Regions from separate parts of the Paenibacillus sp. FSL H8-0548 genome, predicted to be linked through region 2. Evidence: a T-box and tRNA genes for the amino acid it is inferred to sense, from the RefSeq annotation. Region 2 holds a T-box; the other regions hold tRNA genes.

Region 1 (5,043 bases), 2.8 Mb from region 2:
TGGACCGTGAGGACTGGTGGACTGTATTCAAGTGAGAATGCCGGTATGAGTAACGAAAAGACAAGTGAGAATCTTGTCCGCCGAAAGCCTAAGGGTTCCTGAGGAAGGCTCGTCCTCTCAGGGTAAGTCGGGACCTAACGCGAGGCCGAAAGGCGTAGTGGATGGACAACAGGTTGAAATTCCTGTACCACCGAAGATTGTTTGAGCAATGGGGTGACACAGAAGGGCAGTGACGCGGACTGATGGAATAGTCCGTCTAAGCAGTGAGGCTGGTGTGTAGGCAAATCCGCACACTATAAGGCTGGGCTGTGATGGGGAGCGAAAATTACAGTAGCGAAGGTCATGTACTCCGGCTGTCAAGAAAAGCCTCTAGTGAGATCTAGGTGCCCGTACCGCAAACCGACACAGGTAGGCGAGCAGAGTATGCTAAGGCGCGCGGAAGAACTCTCGTTAAGGAACTCGGCAAAATGACCTCGTAACTTCGGGAGAAGAGGTGCCTCGGTAGGGTGAATAGCCCGAGGGGGCCGCAGTGAAAAGGCCCAAGCGACTGTTTAGCAAAAACACAGGTCTGTGCGAAGCCGTAAGGCGAAGTATACGGGCTGACGCCTGCCCGGTGCTGGAAGGTTAAGGGGAGCGGTTAGGGGTAACCCGAAGCTGTGAACCGAAGCCCCAGTAAACGGCGGCCGTAACTATAACGGTCCTAAGGTAGCGAAATTCCTTGTCAGGTAAATTCTGACCCGCACGAATGGCGTAACGACTTGGGCGCTGTCTCAACGAGAGATCCGGTGAAATTTTAATACCTGTGAAGATGCAGGTTACCCGCGACAAGACGGAAAGACCCCATGGAGCTTTACTGTAACTTGATATTGAACTTTGGTACGATCTGTACAGGATAGGTGGGAGCCTACGAAGCATGAGCGCCAGCTTGTGTGGAGGCACCGTTGGGATACCACCCTGATCGTATCGGAGTTCTAACCTAGAACCGTGAAACCGGTTCGGGGACCGTGTCAGGTGGACAGTTTGACTGGGGCGGTCGCCTCCTAAAATGTAACGGAGGCGCCCAAAGGTTCCCTCAGAATGGTTGGAAATCATTCGCAGAGTGCAAAGGCATAAGGGAGCTTGACTGCGAGACCTACAAGTCGAGCAGGGACGAAAGTCGGGCTTAGTGATCCGGTGGTACCGAATGGAAGGGCCATCGCTCAACGGATAAAAGCTACCCTGGGGATAACAGGCTTATCTCCCCCAAGAGTCCACATCGACGGGGAGGTTTGGCACCTCGATGTCGGCTCATCGCATCCTGGGGCTGAAGTAGGTCCCAAGGGTTGGGCTGTTCGCCCATTAAAGCGGTACGCGAGCTGGGTTCAGAACGTCGTGAGACAGTTCGGTCCCTATCTGTCGCGGGCGCAGGAAATTTGAGAGGAGCTGTCCTTAGTACGAGAGGACCGGGATGGACGTACCGCTGGTGTACCAGTTGTTCCGCCAGGAGCACCGCTGGGTAGCCAAGTACGGACGGGATAAGCGCTGAAAGCATCTAAGCGCGAAGCCCCCCTCAAGATGAGATTTCCCAGTATGTAAGACCCCTTGAAGACGACGAGGTTGATAGGTTCGGGGTGGAAGCACAGCAATGTGTGTAGCTGACGAATACTAATCGGTCGAGGGCTTATCCTAAACACGTTTACTCGGACCCATACATCCGGTAGACAGCAGCATAAAGGTTCAGCAAACCTACCTTTCGTATCCAGTTTTCAGGGCGCAATACCCTGGTTTTCAACCGTGCCTCTTTTGCAGTTGAAGCTCTTGGAGACATTTCAACGCAAATAGCAATGTTCCCTGATAGCTCAGTTGGTAGAGCACTCGACTGTTAATCGAGTTGTCACAGGTTCGAGTCCTGTTCGGGGAGCCATTATGCTCTCATAGCTCAGTAGGTAGAGTGCATCCATGGTAAGGATGAGGTCACCGGTTCGAATCCGGTTGAGAGCTCCAGATTACTTTCAACTAAATGTGTACAAGCTTTAATTTCAGCATGGCCCGTTGGTCAAGTGGTTAAGACACCTCCCTTTCACGGAGGTAACAGGGGTTCGAGTCCCCTACGGGTCACCAATTACCTTTTCTTACTAAAGGCGCCTTTACATTTGGACGCTTAGCTCAGCTGGGAGAGCATCTGCCTTACAAGCAGAGGGTCGGCGGTTCGATCCCGTCAGCGTCCACCATATCGCTCTTGGGGATTAGCCAAGCGGTAAGGCAACGGACTTTGACTCCGTCATTCTCAGGTTCGATCCCTGAATCCCCAGCCATTTTAACTATGAGTCATTAGCTCAGTTGGTAGAGCACCTGACTTTTAATCAGGGTGTCGTAGGTTCGAATCCTACATGACTCACCATTTTTTATAACTTGCGCGTGTGGCGGAATTGGCAGACGCACCAGACTTAGGATCTGGCGTTTCACGACGTGGGGGTTCAAGTCCCTCCACGCGCACCATATTTATCCCTTAATAAGGAAACGTTCAGTAAGTCAACTGAACTATTAAAGCTTTTTACTTTTTATGCGCGTATGGCGGAATTGGCAGACGCACCAGACTTAGGATCTGGCGTTTCACGACGTGGGGGTTCAAGTCCCTCTACGCGCACCATACTTTTAAACACAGCTTTCAGGATCAGTTGATCTTGGAAGCTTTTTTTTATACGCTTAAGTTGGTAAAGTAAGCACCGGATAGCAAACAGCCAGGCAGATCATAGGATCTGCCTGGCTGTTTTTGTGTTGTTGGAATAGGGCTACTCCGTAACGCCCATCGATTTGTTGATACCTAGGTCAGCAATCCGGGAGAGCTGCAGCGCCATGAAGAAGGAAGAGTAGACCATGTTATTGCTAAACCAGTGTCGGATGATGCCGATTAGCGCAAGCACCGTGTAATCGAGCAGAATATCCATTTGAACCAGAAGCCTTTGCTCCATATCCAGGCTGATGATCCTCTGATACATGCTCTCGCGAATAATGTCGTGCAGTTTTCGGTTAAATTCGGGCAAGCTGTGCTTGAACATTAAACGGAAAAACTTTTCATGCTCCATGAGATATTGAAATAAAGCAACGAGCAAAGGATCGGCGGCATCCGCCTTATTAGGGAGCAGAACAAGTTTACCGATTTCTGGTCGCAAGGATTCGGTGAGCATCGTTAGATTATCTCCGATCATTCTCTCCAAAAAGGTATCCTTATCTTGATAGTGGGCATAAAACGTCGAACGGTTAACGTTCGCTTGCTCCGTAATATTCAATATGGTAATTTCCTCAATGGTTTTGCTCTCCAGCAAGTACAGCAAGGCCTCTTCTAAAATAAGACGCGTTCGAGTTACTCTCCTATCTTCCATTTTTAACTCCTCTCTAGTCAAAGCTGCATAATCAAAGATAATGTCGGATATCCATCATAAAATAAAATAGTGATGTTTTGAGGTATTATCAGGAAAATCCTTTCATATCAAGCCAGACGATTAAAGTAATCATGTTGAACATGAAATAAATAACCAACATAAATGGTATATTTTACACTTTAAACAACAGAATTTGATATTTTGATGGTTGTGTCTGGATTTTGAATTGATATAATGATAGCACAAACCCAAGCATGTTCATAGGAATACATAAAATAGATTTAGGAGGAAAATACGATGCCATTTGTGGATCAATTCGCAGTTCCAGCCACAAATCCTTATATAAGCAAAGCTATTGAACTCGCAGATATATTTGCTCAGGATGCGGCTGAGCGTGATCGTGTGGGAGGTGCGCCGCATCAGCAGATTCAATGGATTAAAGAAAGCGGCTTGCTTAAATTACCCATACTCAAAAAATATGGCGGGGAAGAGCAACCGTGGTCAGTCATATTGCGGGTGGTCAGGGAATTTGCAAAAGCAGACACTTCCATCGCTCATTTATATGGTTTTCATTGTCTGAACGTCATCGGCACGATCTGGAAGTGCAGCCCCGAGCAAATTGCTAGCTTACAGGGCGAGACAGCGCGGAACGACTGGTTCTGGGGTAATTCGATCAACTATCTTGACCGCCGTCTGACAGGTAAGAAAGAAGGGAGCCATTACGTGCTTAACGGCTTAAAGGGCTTCTCCTCCGGTTCACCAGTAGCGGATTATTTATCCGTATCATGGCGGGATGAGGAGAAGGATGAGCTGGTATTCGGATGCGTTCCCGTTACGAAAACGGGTTTGACCGTTCATGATGACTGGGATGGGATTGGGCAGCGGCAAACAGGCAGCGGAACAGTACAGTTCGAGAACGTCATCGTGTATGAAGACGAAATCAGTGGTTCCGACAGATTTGCGGATACAGCCTACGCGACGCTCATTCCGATTCTCTCCAAGAGCGTCATGACCAACTTGTTTATCGGGAGCATAGAAGGGGCGATCAAAGAAGCGAGGGAATACACGCTGCGGCATACTAGACCCTTTATCGCATCAGGGGTAGCCAAAGCTACTGAGGATCCGTGGATTCAGCGCCAATACGGCGAGTTATGGCTGCAATTGCTGGCTGCTGCGGCCCTTGGAGACACGGCTCTGGCAAAGGTGGATGAGGTTTGGGAGAAAGGGGAGGCGCTGACAACGGAGGAACGCGGAGAAGCAGCTGTGCTGGTCGGAGCGGCCAATGTGTTCGCGGGAAATGCCGCTTTGGAGGTTACGAGTCGTATATTCGAGGTTATGGGTGCGCGTTCGGCTACGATCAGTCATGGCTTCGACCGCTTCTGGAGAAATGTTCGCACGCATACGCTGCATGACCCGGTTGAATACAAATTGCGCAGCGTGGGCAGTTGGCTGCTAACAGGAAGCGTCCCTTCATCTGTATACGGTTGATTAGGCTATGCGAAGGAGAATCGACATTAAATGAATCATCGTGGGAAACGGTTTGTAGAGAGCCTAGAGGATGGGCGCAGTGTATGGCTTGAAGGGAAAAAGGTGGAGGGGCTTGCACAGCATGCCGCTTTCAAAGGCACATTGAGAACGATCAGCGGATTGTTCGGCATGCTTGACCGGCCAGACGAACAAG
Region 2 (5,043 bases):
CCGGTAATCCAAGCTACCGCTTCTTGATAGGTTTGCAGCGGCATGGATGGCCGCTGCTCTATATTTTGATCCGTCATTCTTATCGATCCTTCTTCCGTTTGTACAGATTTATCCCCGCAATTCAGCAATTCGTGCCAGAACCTTTTCACGTTTATCTGCATAATCATTCATTTTGGCGCGTTCCTCATCAATAACCTTGGCTGGTGCCTTCGCAACGAAGCCTTGATTGCCCAGCTTCTTCTCAATCCGCTCCACCTCGGTGTTCAGATGCTGATGCTCTTTCTCAAGACGCACGATTTCCTGCGCTATGTCAATCAAGCCTGCAAGCGGCAAATATAGCTCTGCTCCTGTCAATATAGCAGTCATCGATTTTTCTGGAGCGCTGATATGAAGACCTGTCTCCAGCTTAGATGTTCCGCAGAAGCGCTTGATAAACTCTTCATTGCGCAGCATAATCGCTGCTTCCGCTTCACCGGAGGGCTTAATTTGCATCTCGATTTTTTTGCTCATCGGCACGTTTACTTCCGCACGAATATTGCGCACTGCGCGGATCATCTCCATGAGGAGCTCCATTTCTTTCACAGCATCAGGAGCTTCAAGCGCAGCATCGTATACCGGCCATTCCGCTAATGTGATCGTATCGCCAACATGCGGCAAATGCTGCCAAATTTCTTCACTGATATAAGGCATGAACGGGTGGATCAGCCGCTGTGTACGATCCAATACGTAAGCAAGCACCGACTGCGTCGCCTTCTTCGCAGCTTCATCCTCTGTATTGTACAGACTGAGCTTCGCGAATTCGATGTACCAATCACACAGATCATCCCAAATGAAATTATACAATGATCGTCCAGTCTCACCAAACTCGTAGCTGTCGATCTGACGAGTGACTTCACGAACCGTTTCATTCAAACGATGCAAAATCCAGCGGTCTGCGGTGCTGAGGTTAACGGTAATGTCAATATCCTCAGCTTTCACGCCTTCTAAATTCATTAGCGCAAAGCGCGACGCATTCCAAATTTTGTTCGCAAAGTTGCGAGCTTGCTCAACCTTCTCCCAGCGGAAACGCAAATCCTGACCTGGCGTACTGCTTGTCGAAATCATATAACGCATCGCATCTGCGCCGTACTTCTCAATTACTTCAAGAGGATCGACGCCGTTGCCCTTCGATTTTGACATTTTTTGTCCTTCGGAATCACGTACAAGTCCGTGAATCAGTACATCCTTGAACGGCGGCTGCTCCGTGAACTCAAGTGCGGTAAAGATCATCCGAGCAACCCAGAAGTAAATAATATCGTAGCCCGTTACGAGCACATCTGTTGGATAAAAGCGTTTCAAGTCCTCGGTTTCATCCGGCCAGCCAAGTGTCGAGAACGGCCATAGGGCGGAGCTGAACCATGTATCTAGAACATCATTATCTTGACTAAGGTGATCGCCTGCCATATCCTCGCGGGAGACATGCATCTCTCCTGTCGCCTCGTCATACCACGCAGGAATGCGGTGTCCCCACCATAGCTGCCTGGAAATACACCAATCGCGAACATTTTCAATCCAGTGCATATATATTTTCTCGAACCGTTCCGGTACGAAGTTAACGCCCTTGCCTGCCTTCTGGGCTGCGATTGCCGCTTCTGCAAGAGGTTTCATTGCAACGAACCATTGCGTTGACAAATAGGGCTCAACGACAGCGCCGCTGCGCTCGCTATGGCCAACCTGATGCACATGATCCTCGATTTCAACACAAACGCCCTGCTCCTGCAGATCCAAAACGAGCTGCTTCCGGCAGTCGAAGCGGTCCAAGCCTTGATACGGGCCTGCCTCTGCGTTCATCGTGCCGGTCTCATCCATGACAATAATTTGCGGCAGACTGTGACGCTCGCCAACCTCAAAGTCATTCGGATCATGCGCCGGTGTAATTTTTACAGCGCCCGAGCCAAATTCCTTATCGACATATTCATCGGCAATAATCGGAATTTCACGTCCAATAATCGGAAGCACGATAAATTTTCCAATTAAATGCTTATAACGATCGTCTTCTGGATGAACAGCTACAGCAGAATCGCCTAGCATCGTTTCGGGACGAGTTGTGGCTACCGTAATAGAGCCTGAGCCATCTTTAAGCGGATATTTCAGATGATACAAATGGCCGTTAACCTCTTTGTGCTCCACCTCAATATCCGACAGGGCTGTGCGTGCTGCTGGATCCCAGTTAATAATTTTTTTGCCGCGATAAATAAGCCCCTTCTCATAGAGACGAACGAATACTTCGCGAACAGCCTTGGACAGACCTTCATCGAGCGTAAAGCGCTCTCTCGAATAATCTAGGGAAAGGCCCATCTTCGCCCATTGTCCGCGAATGGTATCCGCGTATTCCTCTTTCCACTCCCATACCTTTTCAAGAAAAGCTTCACGTCCTAAATCATAACGAGAAATGCCTTGCTCACGGAGCTTCTGTTCAACTCTTGTCTGAGTTGCAATACCCGCATGGTCTGTTCCGGGCAGCCAGAGCGCATCAAAGCCCTGCATCCGCTTCGTCCGAATCAATATATCCTGTAAGGTAAAATCTAACGCATGCCCGATATGCAGCATTCCGGTCACGTTAGGTGGCGGAATAACAATCGTATACGTCTCCGCTTCAGGGCGTTTGCCCGCTTCAAAAAATTTACCCTGCATCCAGTAATCGTACCATTTCTGCTCGGCTGCCTTCGGATCATAGGTTGTTGGCATTGCAGTTGTCGTTTGATTTTCTGACATTCGTTCCATCCTCCATAAATCGATCTACAAAAACAAAAAAAACCTATCGCCCTTATCATAAAGGACGAAAGGTTTAGCTTCCGTGGTACCACCTTTGTTTCACGCGAAAAAGCTTCGCATGACACTCAAACAGATAACGGCTGTGGCCGGCCTGACTTCGGTAGAGCACTGGTTGCTCCTACTTGGCTCAGGCAACTCTGGGGCGACTCGTAGCAGTCACTTCCTGCGGAACCTCTCAGCGTAACGGTTCCACTCTCTGAAGGCTTTGCTGCATACTATTCCCCTTCAACGTCGTTATAACGCATATATAGCTTTAATCATACCTTTGTTACTGGTCTGAGTCAACTAAACCAGCACAACAAATGCCCCTATCACTCAAATTTATGAGCAACAAGGGCATTTTCATTAAGGATGATTACTATGGGATATATAAAAGCTGTCCTTCCGATACACCAGAATCATCCAAACGGTTATAAATGAGTATCTCTCTTGGATTCAAGCTGTAACGCGAGGCGATAACATCAAGAGTCTCTTCGCGCTGCACGATGCACACTCGAATTTTCCGAAATTCCGAATCCTCGGAGCGTTTGCCTAAAAATAAATTTTTCCATTCGATTTCATCACTCGGCAGCTGCACCTTAGCTTCCTCATCAGCTCGCTGCTTAGCGACGACCTCTTCAGCTGCCTGACGGGCAGCTTGCTCCCGCCTGCTCGTCTGAAGAAGGGTAAGAATACCGACATCCGCCGCCTGTTCTGAGCTTTCCTGTGGCTGCTTGCCTGATAATGCCACACGAATTTCCTGCTGCTCAGGTTCTGCCTTCTGCGTCAGCACCGACTCTGCCAATGGATCAAATGACGCTGTGTTTGTTTCCAGCTTAGAGCGTTCCTGCTCGTTAGCTTGCTCGAAATCCGTGACTGCATCATCATTCGGTAAAAATTCAGGTTCTGCGCCCGCCACTTCTGAGGAAGTTACCAGCCAGCCATCGTCACTCGTCTGCTGAGAGGCTAACGTAATTTCCCGCTCCTCCTGAAACTCTGGAGCCTCCTCCTCAGCTTGCTCTATTGGCGAAGAGAACAGCTGTGAGGACGACCAGCCTGAATCGGAACCAGCAGATGATATGGTTACCGAAGCCTCTGACTCTTCCGACAATTCCGGCTGCTGCGCATAAGAGATTTCCTCTTGCGCAGCAAAATCATTCACCTCCGGTATGTAGGGCTGCTCAAAATTAGCATACTGGCCGGTGAACGTCTCCGAAATTCTTTCCTCGTAAACTTCCCGTTGATGCACAACAGTAAATGGCTCTTCCCTCCAGATTTCCTCCTGCTCCTGAACAGGCTGAGCAGAAATGCCTCTCAAGGAAAGAACACCTGTAATGTTCAATGTGCGGGAAGACAACAAGTCTACATCAAAATTGTCGATGTCAATCGAAATATCGTCCAGACGTGAAATACGATTCATCGGCAGCGTGATCTCGACTGGAATCCAGTGCTCAAGCGTCAATGAATTTTCGGAATCATTTTGACTCCTATATATTCCGCTTAGCAGCAGCTGCCCTCTAAGCACGGCATGATCTCCCTGATCGATGACCTGGATACGAGGAACAAGCTCAATTTCCTCCAGCTCTTCAATTGCCGCAACATCATCGGGCAAATGGACACGTTCATATACGTCAAAGCGTAAACCATTCGTTTGATCTGACACGCCTAAGTCCTCCCCTCTCATACTGAATGCTTGGTCTAACATTACATTCACTACTTATCTATATGGTAGGTTTGGCAAGTGCATGACTATCATTTTGCTCCGAATTGTATGTTTTCTGAAAGCTGCATCAGCCACCTCGGCCAAGGCGAGCGAACTTCGGTTCCCTCATCCGTCCATGGATGAGGGAATAACAGCCGCTCGCCATGCAGTGCTTGATGCTTAAGCAAGCGAGAATCGCCGCCATACAAGCTGTCTCCAAGCAGAGGATGTCCCATATGGCTCAAATGAACTCTAATTTGATGGGTTCGTCCGGTCTCCAGCTTTACACGCATTAAGGACAGCTGTCCATTTGATGCAATGACCTCGTAATGACTGACAGCATGCTCGCCACTATTCGTAACTCTCCGTCTTGCCGAATGGTGGCGATCCTTACCGATCGCAGCTCTTATCGTTCCCGAAGGCTCGGAGAGCTGTCCATGGACAACCGCCACATATTGTCTATCGATCACTTTCGCTCTCATGGCTTCATCGAGCTTCCACTGCGCCAAATCATTTTTGGCATACAACACTGGACCTGACGTTTCATC
Region 3 (5,043 bases), 1.9 Mb from region 2:
TAATTTCTTTTCGTCACTTTGTACAATAGTAATATGATTTTGACCAGTACTGCATCTCTAAACTGACGAACATCCAATCCAGTCTCTTGTTTAAGCTTGTCTAATCGATATAACAGCGTATTACGATGAATGTATAATTTCTTTGCCGTCTCGCTAACATTGCAATCCAGCGTAAAGAAGGTTTCTAATGTGCTGAGCATTTCCGATTCCACGAACAAATCCGCTCGTTTAAGCGACTGCTCGAGGTATTTGGATCGCTGCACCTCTGGAATGGCATTTAATAATCGCTCCAGCTGCAGCATCCACGGTAAATGGATATTGGTTCCGATATGAAACTTACGGCCTAAATTAACCGTTTCACGCAGCAGCATCGTCGTTTCAAGCATTCCTTTAGCCGGTGTTGTTGGATGAGCAACCGCTAGATGGCATTCTCCAATCCATTCACTGGCTAACATCTCATGCAATCCGAAGCCTATAGAAGCTAAGCTTTCCTCAAGCGTCTCTTCCTCAAGTTCCTCGAATGCATCCGAATCCTCATCCTTCAACAACGATATCGATCCCCAAATCAACCATTCCTGAGTCTTCAGCGGAATAAGCAGCACATCATCCGACATAAATGAGCGGAGAAGCTTCTCAAGCTCTGAGTATGTCGCTTGCTTAGTGCCATGCTGCTCGGTGACAAGCAGGAATGGAATCATTTCATTGAACAAACGGCTGCCCGCCGTCAAATGATCCGGTAAGGAATAGACAGGCTCATCGGACTCCAACTGCTTCTGAATCCACTCCCCAAGCTTTAGGGCATGTCTCTCTGTTTCGGAGAGCGTCGATAATTTGTTTTCCTTAGCGCCAGCATGAAGCTGCAGCGTCCAGCTTATCAATTCTTTTTCAGTCTCATTAAGCGATTTGCTTTCAATTTCCAATACGTCTACTTCATATTCATTGAATGAAATAATAATCCATGTATTTCCTTCTTTTTCTACCCTTTGGCCTTCCATAGGAGACGCTGTTGTATGTTCGCCTAGCCATACCTTTTCGGCAGTGCTGACTAACTCACTCCACTCCGCTATTGATTTCGAAACAGCATGTACCGGACAATTCAAAATGTGCTGCAGTGGCTTCAACCAGTCTGTCTTGCTCATTTCTCTATCTCCAATCTCCTCAAGCGTCAGCGGTTGAATAAGTTAAAAAGCTTATTTCCACTTCTAAGATGAATAACGCTTTTTCTCGTCATTGTACCACATGCGACCATCGAATTCAGCTTATCACTAGTAAAAGAATGATCGACAGCAGCGCAAACAAAGCGGCAATGAGGTATAGAAACGATACCGTTTGTACTTGACTCAAACCCCATTTCATCAATATATGATGTGTGTGCAGCTTGTCTGCTCGGTGCAGGCTCTTCCCGCTGATTAATCTGCGCAGCATCACATAAGCTGTATCGAATATAGGCAGCCCAAGTGCAAGCAGCGGAACAAGCAGTGAAATAAACGTAGCTCTTTTGGATGTTCCAGCTACTGCAATAACGGCCAGCGTAAAGCCTAAAAAGGTCGCACCAGCATCTCCCATAAAAATTCGCGCCGGATAAAAATTATGTACCAGGAATCCAAAAGAAACACCTGCTACAATAACCGCAAGAATGGCTGTGCTGGATTGTCCTTTAATCAGCGCTAAAGTTAATAGCGTAAGCGCGGAAAGCGTACAAACTCCTGATGCGAGCCCATCCACCCCGTCTATAAAATTGATCATATTAATTAACCCAAACACCCATAGCATCGTCGTAAGCCACGAGAACCAGTCTGGAAACCAAATAAACTGATTTGTAACCGGATTTGTTATTCCTGCGATACTAATATGAAACATACTCGGTATAGAAGCAGTCGCGATATAAAGAATGAGGCGAGGCCACACAGGAAAATCCTTTCCCTTCGCCTTTGTGCCGTCATCTATTAGCCCGATAATGACGAGTACCGTCCCTCCCGTCACTATCGTCCAAGTCAAAGGTGTGAACCCGATAAAAATAAACATCGTAATGACACAGCCAACAAAAATAGCCGCTCCTCCCATTAGAGGTATCGGCTCATTATGAATTTTTCTATGATTGGGACGATCTACAAAACCAAGGTGCAAAGCAAGCATCCGAAGCGGTGGCACACTTGCAAATACAATCGCAAAGCTGATTAATGCTGCTAAACCGTATACCATTGCAGCTACCCCTTTTTGTATATTTTTCTGTATGTATACATTGTTCCCTTAAATCGATAAAATACAAGGTGAAACGGCTATCGCCGTCCTTTGGTGGCACCAGCGCCTTTCATTCCCAGAAATATAGGAAAGTATGAAGAAATGTCATACTTTCCTATATTTCAAGAAACGATCAAAACCCGTTTGACCAAAATGCCCTATTTATGGTAGGATTTAATCAAAGTTTATTTATCGGAATAATGTATATTTAAACTACTATTTAAATGTGAAAGAGGAGTGCTGCACATGACCAAAATCGTTATCATCTCAGGTAGTCCGAACGCTTCATCACGCCTAAATGGAATTACACAATATGTAGAGCAGCAATTAATAGAGAAGGCTCATTCCGTCAATGTCATTACCGTCGTCGCTTTACCAGCGGAAGATCTCATTCATGCACAATTTGGCAGTCCAGCAATTGTAGAAGCTAATAAGTTAGTCGAAGAAGCGGATGCAGTCATTATTGCTAGCCCTGTCTACAAAGCCTCCTTTACAGGCGTATTGAAAACATTTTTGGATTTGCTTCCGCAAAAAGGGCTTGATGGCAAAATTATTGCTCCTCTATTTATTGGCGGTACAATTGCCCATTTGTTATCCATCGATTATTCCCTTAAACCGGTACTGGCATCCATGGGTGCTAAACTATTCGTTAGCGGCGTTTATGCTGTAGATTCTCAAATTAATCGTACACAGGAGCCGAACGAAGCGCCCGTATTTGAATTAAGCGAGGACCTCACATTCCGACTATCAGAAACAGTTAACGAGCTTATAAGCGAGCTTTCACTCCGAGCAAAATAATTTTAAACAAGGTGAAACGGCTGTCGCCGTCCTTTGGCGGCCCCAGCGCGTTTCATTCCCAGAAATATAGAGTTAGTATGGAGAAATGATATGCTTTCCTATATTTTAAAGAAAAGGAGCGATCTCCATAAGGCATAATGCCTTATGGAGATCGCTCCTTTTTTGAAGCCTATAAAATCAAAAAAACCGAAGATCACTAGATCATCAGCTACAATTACATATTATATTCAAAAAATGGTGAGCCATGTAGGATTCGAACCTACGACACCCTGATTAAAAGTCAGGTGCTCTACCAACTGAGCTAATGGCTCTTGATGTAAAAAAGGAAATGGTGGAGGATGATGGATTCGAACCACCGAACTCAGAGAGAGCAGATTTACAGTCTGCCGTGTTTAGCCACTTCACTAATCCTCCATACTATTACTTATTTTCCGTCGCAACGAAAAATAAAGTGGTGGCTCGGGACGGAATCGAACCGCCGACACGAGGATTTTCAGTCCTCTGCTCTACCGACTGAGCTACCGAGCCTTACTTTAAAGAAAAATGGCGGAGCTGACGGGATTCGAACCCGCGGTCTCCTGCGTGACAGGCAGGCATGTTGGGCCACTACACCACAGCTCCAAGTGGATTCGGTTAAATACCGAATAAGTAAATAATGGTGGAGGATGACGGGATCGAACCGCCGACCCTCTGCTTGTAAGGCAGATGCTCTCCCAGCTGAGCTAATCCTCCAGATATTTCACTAAAAAAGGTAATGGTAGCGGCGAAGGGGATCGAACCCCCGACCTCACGGGTATGAACCGTACGCTCTAGCCAGCTGAGCTACACCGCCACGCTTGTCCCCCGAATAGTTGTCGTTTGCAGCGTTCGGGGACGCTAGCAAAGTCAGAACATTACGCCCTGAAAACTGGATACGAAAGTTAGGTTTGCTGAAAACCTGTTCTGCTGCTGTCTACTGGATGTATGGGTCACAGTAAACGTGTTTAGGATAAGCCCTCGACCGATTAGTATTCGTCAGCTACACACATTGCTGTGCTTCCACCCCGAACCTATCAACCTCGTCGTCTTCAAGGGGTCTTACATACTGGGAAATCTCATCTTGAGGGGGGCTTCGCGCTTAGATGCTTTCAGCGCTTATCCCGTCCGTACTTGGCTACCCAGCGGTGCTCCTGGCGGAACAACTGGTACACCAGCGGTACGTCCATCCCGGTCCTCTCGTACTAAGGACAGCTCCTCTCAAATTTCCTGCGCCCGCGACAGATAGGGACCGAACTGTCTCACGACGTTCTGAACCCAGCTCGCGTACCGCTTTAATGGGCGAACAGCCCAACCCTTGGGACCTACTTCAGCCCCAGGATGCGATGAGCCGACATCGAGGTGCCAAACCTCCCCGTCGATGTGGACTCTTGGGGGAGATAAGCCTGTTATCCCCAGGGTAGCTTTTATCCGTTGAGCGATGGCCCTTCCATTCGGTACCACCGGATCACTAAGCCCGACTTTCGTCCCTGCTCGACTTGTAGGTCTCGCAGTCAAGCTCCCTTATGCCTTTGCACTCTGCGAATGATTTCCAACCATTCTGAGGGAACCTTTGGGCGCCTCCGTTACATTTTAGGAGGCGACCGCCCCAGTCAAACTGTCCACCTGACACGGTCCCCGAACCGGTTTCACGGTTCTAGGTTAGAACTCCGATACGATCAGGGTGGTATCCCAACGGTGCCTCCACACAAGCTGGCGCTCATGCTTCGTAGGCTCCCACCTATCCTGTACAGATCGTACCAAAGTTCAATATCAAGTTACAGTAAAGCTCCATGGGGTCTTTCCGTCTTGTCGCGGGTAACCTGCATCTTCACAGGTATTAAAATTTCACCGGATCTCTCGTTGAGACAGCGCCCAAGTCGTTACGCCATTCGTGCGGGTCAGAATTTACCTGACAAGGAATTTCGCTACCTTAGGACCGTTATAGTTACGGCCGCCGTTTACTGGGGCTTCGGTTCACAGCTTCGG

What was found. A T-box is a leader RNA that pairs with one kind of tRNA and senses whether it is charged. The one in region 2 lies ahead of MHI37_RS08925 (valine--tRNA ligase), so its partner is inferred to be a tRNA-Val.
Region 1: it has a tRNA-Val gene. The T-box ahead of MHI37_RS08925 (valine--tRNA ligase) is inferred to sense a tRNA for this amino acid. The anticodon was not compared.
Region 3: it has a tRNA-Val gene. The T-box ahead of MHI37_RS08925 (valine--tRNA ligase) is inferred to sense a tRNA for this amino acid. The anticodon was not compared.

What each region holds. Positions count from the first base shown of each region.
Region 1 covers NZ_CP152049.1:6,678,805-6,683,847, reverse strand. Annotated here, with positions in the region: rRNA gene MHI37_RS28185 (23S ribosomal RNA) at 1-1,668, shown strand, start outside; tRNA gene MHI37_RS28180 (tRNA-Asn) at 1,828-1,903, shown strand; tRNA gene MHI37_RS28175 (tRNA-Thr) at 1,908-1,983, shown strand; tRNA gene MHI37_RS28170 (tRNA-Glu) at 2,026-2,100, shown strand; tRNA gene MHI37_RS28165 (tRNA-Val) at 2,135-2,210, shown strand; tRNA gene MHI37_RS28160 (tRNA-Gln) at 2,220-2,294, shown strand; tRNA gene MHI37_RS28155 (tRNA-Lys) at 2,305-2,380, shown strand; tRNA gene MHI37_RS28150 (tRNA-Leu) at 2,394-2,478, shown strand; tRNA gene MHI37_RS28145 (tRNA-Leu) at 2,545-2,629, shown strand; gene MHI37_RS28140 (TetR-like C-terminal domain-containing protein) at 2,772-3,362, opposite strand; gene MHI37_RS28135 (acyl-CoA dehydrogenase family protein) at 3,660-4,850, shown strand; gene MHI37_RS28130 (4-hydroxyphenylacetate 3-hydroxylase N-terminal domain-containing protein) at 4,881-5,043, shown strand, end outside.
Region 2 covers NZ_CP152049.1:2,113,834-2,118,876, reverse strand. Annotated here, with positions in the region: gene MHI37_RS08930 (folylpolyglutamate synthase/dihydrofolate synthase family protein) at 1-77, opposite strand, end outside; gene MHI37_RS08925 (valine--tRNA ligase) at 109-2,754, opposite strand; T-box leader at 2,812-3,052, opposite strand; gene MHI37_RS08920 (LysM peptidoglycan-binding domain-containing protein) at 3,173-4,456, opposite strand; gene MHI37_RS08915 (RluA family pseudouridine synthase) at 4,546-5,043, opposite strand, start outside.
Region 3 covers NZ_CP152049.1:191,345-196,387, reverse strand. Annotated here, with positions in the region: gene MHI37_RS00940 (helix-turn-helix domain-containing protein) at 1-1,139, opposite strand, end outside; gene MHI37_RS00935 (MraY family glycosyltransferase) at 1,255-2,202, opposite strand; gene ssuE (NADPH-dependent FMN reductase) at 2,488-3,039, shown strand; tRNA gene MHI37_RS00925 (tRNA-Lys) at 3,275-3,350, opposite strand; tRNA gene MHI37_RS00920 (tRNA-Tyr) at 3,369-3,453, opposite strand; tRNA gene MHI37_RS00915 (tRNA-Phe) at 3,492-3,567, opposite strand; tRNA gene MHI37_RS00910 (tRNA-Asp) at 3,584-3,660, opposite strand; tRNA gene MHI37_RS00905 (tRNA-Val) at 3,696-3,771, opposite strand; tRNA gene MHI37_RS00900 (tRNA-Met) at 3,795-3,871, opposite strand; rRNA gene MHI37_RS00895 (23S ribosomal RNA) at 4,024-5,043, opposite strand, start outside.